DNA from 2 places in the Delftia sp. Cs1-4 genome. Region 2 is predicted to be linked to the other one. Evidence: riboswitches for the same ligand, from Rfam matches in the RefSeq annotation. Region 2 holds a riboswitch; the other holds the start of a gene.
What was found. Region 2 has a riboswitch for S-adenosylhomocysteine ahead of metH (methionine synthase). Riboswitches for the same ligand answer to the same signal wherever they lie in the genome.

Region 1 (3,723 bases), 510 kb from region 2:
GCCCCGCAGCGAGGGCGTCGTCCCCCTCCCCCGCGAAGCGGGTAGAGAGGGGGAAGCGGCGCAAGCCGCTCAGGGGGTGCTTAATAGCGATAAGTTTCGGGCTTGTAGGGGCCCTGCTTGCTCACGCCGATATAGGCGGCCTGGCCGTCCGTCAGTTCGGTCAGCATGGCGCCGACCTTCTTCAGGTGCAGGCGGGCAACCTTCTCGTCCAGGATCTTGGGCAGCACGTAGACCTTGCCGACCTCGTAGGCATCGGGCTTGGTGAACAGCTCGATCTGGGCGATGGTCTGGTTGGCGAACGAGGCGCTCATCACGAAGCTGGGGTGGCCGGTGGCGCAACCCAGGTTCACCAGGCGGCCCTTGGCCAGCAGGATGATCTTCTTGCCGTCAGGGAAGGTGATGTGGTCCACCTGGGGCTTGATTTCTTCCCACTGGTACTGCTCGATGGAGGCGACGTCGATTTCGTTGTCGAAGTGGCCGATGTTGCAGACGATGGCTTCGTTCTTCATGGCCACCATGTGCTCGTGGCGGATGATGTCGCGGTTGCCTGTGGTGGTCACGAAGATGTCGGCCTTGTCGGCTGCCCACTCCATGGTCACGACCTTGTAGCCTTCCATGGCCGCCTGCAGGGCGTTGATGGGATCGATCTCGGTGACCCAGACCTGGGCCGACAGCGCGCGCAGCGCCTGGGCGCAGCCCTTGCCCACGTCGCCGTAGCCGGCCACCACGGCAACCTTGCCGGCGATCATTACGTCGGTGGCACGCTTGATGCCGTCCACCAGCGATTCGCGGCAGCCGTAGAGGTTGTCGAACTTGCTCTTGGTGACGGAGTCATTGACGTTGATGGCGCGGAACTTCAGCGTGCCCTTGGCCGACATCTCGTTGAGGCGGTGCACGCCGGTCGTGGTCTCTTCGGTCACGCCGATGATGTGGGCGCTCTTGCGCGTGTACCAGGTGGGGTCCTGGGCCAGCTTGGCGCGGATGGCGGCGAAGGCGATCTTCTCTTCCTCGGAGGCGGGGTTGTCCAGCACGGACAGATCCTTTTCGGCGCGCATGCCCAGGTGCAGCAGCATGGTGGCGTCGCCGCCGTCGTCCAGGATCATGTTGGGGCCTTCGCCTTCGGTGCCGGCAGCGCCGAATTCAAAGATGCGGTGGGTGTAGTCCCAGTAGTCGGCCAGCGATTCGCCCTTGATGGCGAAAACGGGCGTGCCGGTTTCCGCGATGGCGGCAGCAGCATGGTCCTGCGTCGAGAAGATGTTGCACGACGCCCAGCGCACTTCGGCGCCCAGGGCCTTGAGCGTCTCGATCAGCACGGCCGTCTGGATGGTCATGTGCAGCGAGCCGGTGATGCGCGCGCCCTTGAGGGGCTGGGCAGCGGCGAATTCCTCGCGCGTGGCCATCAGGCCGGGCATTTCGGTTTCGGCGATCAGGATTTCCTTGCGGCCCCAGGCAGCGAGGGAAATGTCAGCGATGGCCGTGTCGGCGGAAACGGGACGAACAGCAGCGTTCATGGTTTTCTCCAAAAGATGAATGAAAAACCACGTTCTGCGGGAGACGAAAAAAAGCTCACCGCACAGAAAGCGTGGGCGAGCGTCGTTGCAGGTATGACTCCGAGCCTCGCGACCACGCCTGATGTGTGGGGGCCGCTGCAACGCTCCTCGGAGAGGCGCTGATTATACCGATCCCGGGGATGCCTCACCGCCCAGCCCCACAAGCCGGTAGCCCACCTGCAGCTCGGTCACCAGGTGGCGCGGCTGGGCCGGCTCGTCCTCGATCTTCTGGCGCAGATTGGCCATGTGCACGCGCAGGTAGTGGGCGCGGCCCAGGTACTCGGGGCCCCAGACCTGCAGCAGCAGCTGGCGGTGGGTCATCACACGGCCCTGGGCGGCGATCAGGGCCGCCAGCAGGCGGAATTCGATGGGCGTGAGGTGCACCGGCTGCCCCGCGCGCCGCACCTCATGCGTGGCCAGGTCCACCTGCACCGGGCCGAAGTGCACCTTGCTGGACGCGGCGGTGCCGCCCGCCCCACCGGCAGCGCCCAGCTGCTGGCGGCGGCGCAGCATCACGCGCAGCCGGGCCAGCAGCTCGGGCACGCCGAAGGGCTTGACCAGGTAGTCGTCGGCGCCGGCATCCAATGCGGCCACCTTCTCGTCCTCACGCTCGCGCGCGGAGAGCACGAGCACGGGCACGGAGGACCACCCGCGCAGCTCGGTCAGGACCTGCTTGCCATCGGCGTCCGGCAGGCCCAGGTCGAGGATGACCAGGTCGGGCTGGCGGCTGGCGGCCTCGATCAGGCCGCGGCGCGCGCTGTCGGCCTCGAAGACCAGCCAGCCTTCGTCTTCCAGCACCAGGCGCACGAAGCGGCGGATGCCGGGGTCGTCCTCGATCATCAGGATGCGGTTGGCGGGCGTGCTCATGGGGGGCTTTCGTGCATGGCGGGACTCTAATCCAGCGCAGGCTGCTCGGGCACGGGAAAGCGCAGCGTGAAGATGGTGCCCGGGCCGGGCCGTGCGGCGGCAGCCTCGATGCGCCCGCCATGCGCCTCGACAATGCTGCGCACCAGCGCCAGGCCCAGGCCGATGCCCGAGACGGTGGACTCGGCCGTGCCACGCGTGAAGGGCTCGAACAGCGTCTCCACCGGCAGGTGTGATGGTAGGCCCGGCCCGCCGTCGCGCACGGACAGCAGCAGTTCGCCATCCTGCACACACGCACTGATGGCCAGCGGCGTGCCGGCCGGCGTGTACTTGGCGGCGTTGTCCAGCAGATTGACCAGCACGCGCTCCATGAGCAGAGCATCGATCTGCAGCAGCGGCAGGCTGGCGGGCACGTCGGTGCTCACGGGATGCTGGCCCAGGCGCGCGCGCATCTGGCGCAGCGCGCTGCCCACCACTTCGTCCAGCGGCAGCCATTCGCGCTGCAGGTGCACGCCGCCTTGCTGCAGGCGCGCCATGTCCAGCAGATTCTCCACCAGGCGCTGCATGGCCTGCGCCTGGATGCGGACCTGCTCCAGCATGTCGGCCGCGCCGCCCGGCGGTACATGGCGCTGCGCGGCCTCGGCCGCGCCCAGGATGGTGGTCAGCGGGGTGCGCAGGTCGTGCGAGACGGCCGACAGCAGGGTGTTGCGCATGCGCTCGCCCTCCATGGCGATCTGGGTCTGCTGGGCCACGGCCACAAAGTGCTGGCGTTCCAGCGCCAGCGCCACCTGGCTGGCACAGGCCTCCAGCAGGCGCTGCTCCTCGGGCACCTCCAGGCGCTGAGGCGCACGCAGCTGCAGCACCAGCACGCCGCGCATGCGCACGGGTGCGGCCAGCGGCACATAGCGGGCCGGTGCGGCCGGCAGCGTGTCCGTACCCTGGCCGGCCTGCTGGCCATGGTCCATGGCCCAGCGCGCAATGCTGTCGTCCATGGGGCAGGGGCCGCCGCCCGCGGGCCGCAGGCGCTCGTCGGCATCGGGCAGCAGCAGCCCGGCCTGGGCGTCGAACACGCCCGAGACCGTGCGCAGCGCGATCTCCACCACCTGCTCCTGCGTGAGCGCGCCCGACAGGTCGCGCGCCAGCCGCGCCAGGGCGCCCGCGCGCCGCTCGCGCTCGGCCGCCACGCGCGCCTCGTGGCGCAGCCGCGCCATGAGCTGGCCGCAGACCAGGGCCACGCCCAGCATCAGCACGAAGGTGAACAGGTACTGCGTGTCGTTGACATGGAAGGATCCGCGCGGGGGCACGAAGA
Region 2 (3,723 bases):
CCAGGCCGGCAGCGGCCAGGGTGGCGGCCGCCAGGGCGGTGCGGATGAATGCGCGGCGGGGTGTCAGGGGGGAAGTCATGCAAAAGCTCCTTCGGAAGGTGGGGTGAGGCGAAAGGAAAGCGGGTCAGGGTCGGGCGCAGATGTATCGGGCGCCGTTGCGTCGGGCGCCGTCGCGTCGGGCGCCGTTGCGTCGGGCGCCGTTGCGTCGGGCGCCGCCGCGTCGTCCGGTGTGTCGAGATCGATGCCGCTGCGCCTTGCGGCCGACAGCAGGTGGGCGCGCATGGCGCCCGCGGCACCCGGCGCATCGCCCGCGCAGACGGCCTGCACGATGGCGTCGTGCTCGCGCACGGGCTGGTCGTCGGCGCCGCTCCAGGCAAAGGGCAGGCGCAGGCTGTGGCTGATGGCCAGCTCCAGCTGGCGCGCCATGGCCACCAGGCCCGGGTTGCCCGACAGCTGGGCCAGCAGCAGGTGGAACTGCAGGTCGGCGTCGGCGGCGGCCAGCAGGTCGCTGCGGGCCAGGGCGTGGGCCAGCTGGGACTGGGTCCATTGCAGCTGGCGCAGGCCGCTGTCGTCGGCGCGCACGGCCGCCAGCGCGGCCCAGCCGGGCTCCAGCACCAGGCGCAGCTCGATCAGCTGGCGCGGCGACAGCGTGCCCAGCGCCGGGGTGGCATAGGCGCGGTGCATGCGTGCACGGCCGCTGTGCGGGCCGTTGATGCGCACGCCCTTGCCCGGCTGGATCTCGACCAGGCCCAGGGCCTCCAGCATGGACAGCGCCTCGCGCAGCGAAGCGCGGCTGATGCCCAGCTGCCGGGCCAGCTCGCGCTGCGGCGGCAGCTGGCTGCCGCCGGGATAGTGGCCGCTCAGGATGTGCTGCTGCAGCGTCTGGGCCATCGAGATCGGAATGCTTTGCATGGGCTGGCGCGGGTGGAGGGTTTTGGCCTGACTGGTCAGACCACGTACCCAGCAGATAGCGAATTGCGTGCCAGATGCAAAAAAAGGAGCGTTGTCCTCAGGCACTGCAAAGAATCCGGGGCGATGGGGCATCGACAATCCGCCCCGAAGGCGCTGCCGGCGGCCCGCGCTGCCGCGCTTTGGTGCAGTGCCGCATGGCTTTGTGCAGGCCTGCCCCGAATGCGGGCGTAAAACCCGCACTGCAGGCCGCCGCCAGCCGCCGTAGAATCCCGGGCTTTGGCCCGAGGAGCGTTGCAGCGCGGCACCCGCCCATCCGTACACCGGAGCGCGTGCCGCGTCAGGCTTGGGCCAGGTGCAGGTTCCCGGCCGGACCGCGCCCACGGTGCCAACGACGCTCACCTGTTGCCATGCCGTTTTTGCAGGTGAGCTTGATGTCGTCCTCTTTCACTCCCCCTCCCATGCGTCTGTCGGGCCTGGAGCCCGTCTCCATCGGCGAGGGCACGCTGTTCGTCAACGTGGGCGAGCGCACCAACGTCACGGGCTCCAAGGCCTTTGCACGCATGATCCTCAACGAGCAGTACGAGGAAGCGCTGTCCGTGGCTCGCCAGCAGGTGGAAAACGGCGCCCAGGTGATCGACGTGAACATGGACGAGGCCATGCTGGACAGCAAGGCCGCCATGGTGCGCTTTCTGAACCTCATCGCCTCCGAGCCCGACATCGCCAAGGTGCCGGTCATGGTGGACAGTTCCAAGTGGGAGGTCATCGAGGCCGGCCTGCGCTGCCTGCAGGGCAAGGGCATCGTCAACTCCATCTCCATGAAGGAAGGCCTGGATGAATTCAAGCGCCAGGCCCGGCTGATCAGGCGCTACGGCGCGGCCGCCGTGGTCATGGCCTTCGACGAGAAGGGCCAGGCCGACACCTACCAGCGCAAGATCGAGATCTGCGAGCGCGCCTACCGCATCCTGGTGGACGAGGTGGGCTTCCCGCCCGAGGACATCGTCTTCGACCCCAACATCTTCGCCGTGGCCACCGGCATCGAGGAGCACGACAACTACGCCGTGGACTTCATCGAGGCCGTGCGCTGGATCAAGCGCAACCTGCCCGGCGCCAAGGTCTCGGGCGGTGTCTCCAACGTGAGCTTCAGCTTCCGCGGCAACGACCCCGTGCGCGAGGCCATCCACACCGTCTTCCTGTACCACGCCATCTCGGCGGGCATGGACATGGGCATCGTCAACGCCGGCATGGTCGGCGTCTATGACGACCTGGAGCCCCAGCTGCGCGAGCGCGTGGAAGACGTGGTGCTCAACCGCCGCCCTGACGCTGCCGAACGCCTGCTGGAGATTGCCGACGCGGCCAAGGGCGCCGCCAAGGACGACAGCAAGAAGCTCGAATGGCGCGGCACGCCCGAGAACCCGAAGACCGTGGGCGAGCGCCTGTCGCACGCCCTGGTGCACGGCATCACGGACTTCATCGTCGTCGACACCGAAGAGGCCTACCAGCAGATCGTGGTGCAGGGCGGCGGCCGCCCGCTGCACGTGATCGAAGGCCCGCTCATGGACGGCATGAACATCGTGGGCGACCTGTTCGGCGCCGGCAAGATGTTCCTGCCCCAGGTGGTCAAGTCGGCGCGCGTGATGAAGCAGGCCGTGGCCCACCTCGTGCCCTACATCGAGGAGGAAAAGCGCCAGCAGGAAGCGGCGGGCCTGGACGTGTCCAGCAAGGGCAAGATCGTCATCGCCACCGTCAAGGGCGATGTGCACGACATCGGCAAGAACATCGTCACCGTGGTCCTGCAGTGCAACAACTTCGAGGTCATCAACATGGGCGTGATGGTGCCCTGCCATGAGATCCTGGCCCGGGCCAAGGCCGAGGGCGCGGACATCATCGGCCTGTCGGGCCTGATCACGCCCAGCCTCGAAGAGATGCAATACGTCGCCGGCGAGATGCACAAGGACGACTACTTCCGCATCAAGAAGATTCCGCTGCTGATCGGCGGCGCCACCTGCTCGCGCGTGCACACCGCCGTCAAGATCGCGCCCAAGTACGAAGGCCCCGTGGTCTACGTGCCCGATGCCTCGCGCAGCGTCAGCGTGGCCCAGAGCCTGCTGGGCGAGAACAAGGGCAACTACCTGGCCGAGATCCAGGCCGACTACGACAAGGTCCGCACCCAGCACGCCAACAAGAAGAAGACACCGCTGTGGCCTCTGGCAAAGGCCCGCGCCAACGCCACGCCCGTGGACTTTTCCCAGGCCCCCGTGGCGCCGCGTGCCCTGGGCCGGCGCGTGTTCCGCAACTTCGACCTGGCCGAGATCGCCGAGTACATCGACTGGGGCCCGTTCTTCCAGACCTGGGACCTGGCCGGCCCCTATCCGGCCATCCTCGACGACGAGATCGTCGGCGTCGAGGCGCGCAAGGTGCTGGCCGACGGCCAGGCCATGCTCAAGAAAATCATCGAAGGCCGCTGGCTGCAGGCCAACGGCGCCATCGGCCTGTTCCCGGCCAACCGCGTGGGCGATGACATCGAGTTCTATGCCGACGAGTCCCGCAGCCAGGTGCTGATGACCTGGTACGGCATGCGCCAGCAGACCGAAAAGCAGATGGTGGAAGGCCCGGATGGCCAGCCCGTGATGCGCCCCAGCCGCTGCCTGTCCGACTTCGTGGCCACCAAGGAATCGGGCATCCAGGACTACGCGGGCCTGTTCGCCGTCACGGCCGGCATCGGCGCCGAGAAGAAGGACAAGGAGTTCGAAGACGCGCTGGACGACTACTCCGGCATCATGTTCAAGGCCCTGGCCGACCGCCTGGCCGAGG

Region 1: another riboswitch for S-adenosylhomocysteine. It lies ahead of ahcY (adenosylhomocysteinase); the one in region 2 lies ahead of metH (methionine synthase).

The regions. Positions count from the first base shown of each region.
Region 1 is NC_015563.1:770,276-773,998, reverse strand. It holds gene ahcY (adenosylhomocysteinase) at 81-1,511, opposite strand; S-adenosyl-L-homocysteine riboswitch at 1,582-1,666, opposite strand; gene DELCS14_RS03400 (response regulator) at 1,674-2,417, opposite strand; gene DELCS14_RS03395 (sensor histidine kinase KdpD) at 2,444-3,723, opposite strand, start outside.
Region 2 is NC_015563.1:259,673-263,395, forward strand. It holds gene DELCS14_RS01135 (transporter substrate-binding domain-containing protein) at 1-79, opposite strand, end outside; gene DELCS14_RS01140 (FadR/GntR family transcriptional regulator) at 76-912, opposite strand; S-adenosyl-L-homocysteine riboswitch at 1,190-1,316, shown strand; gene metH (methionine synthase) at 1,344-3,723, shown strand, end outside.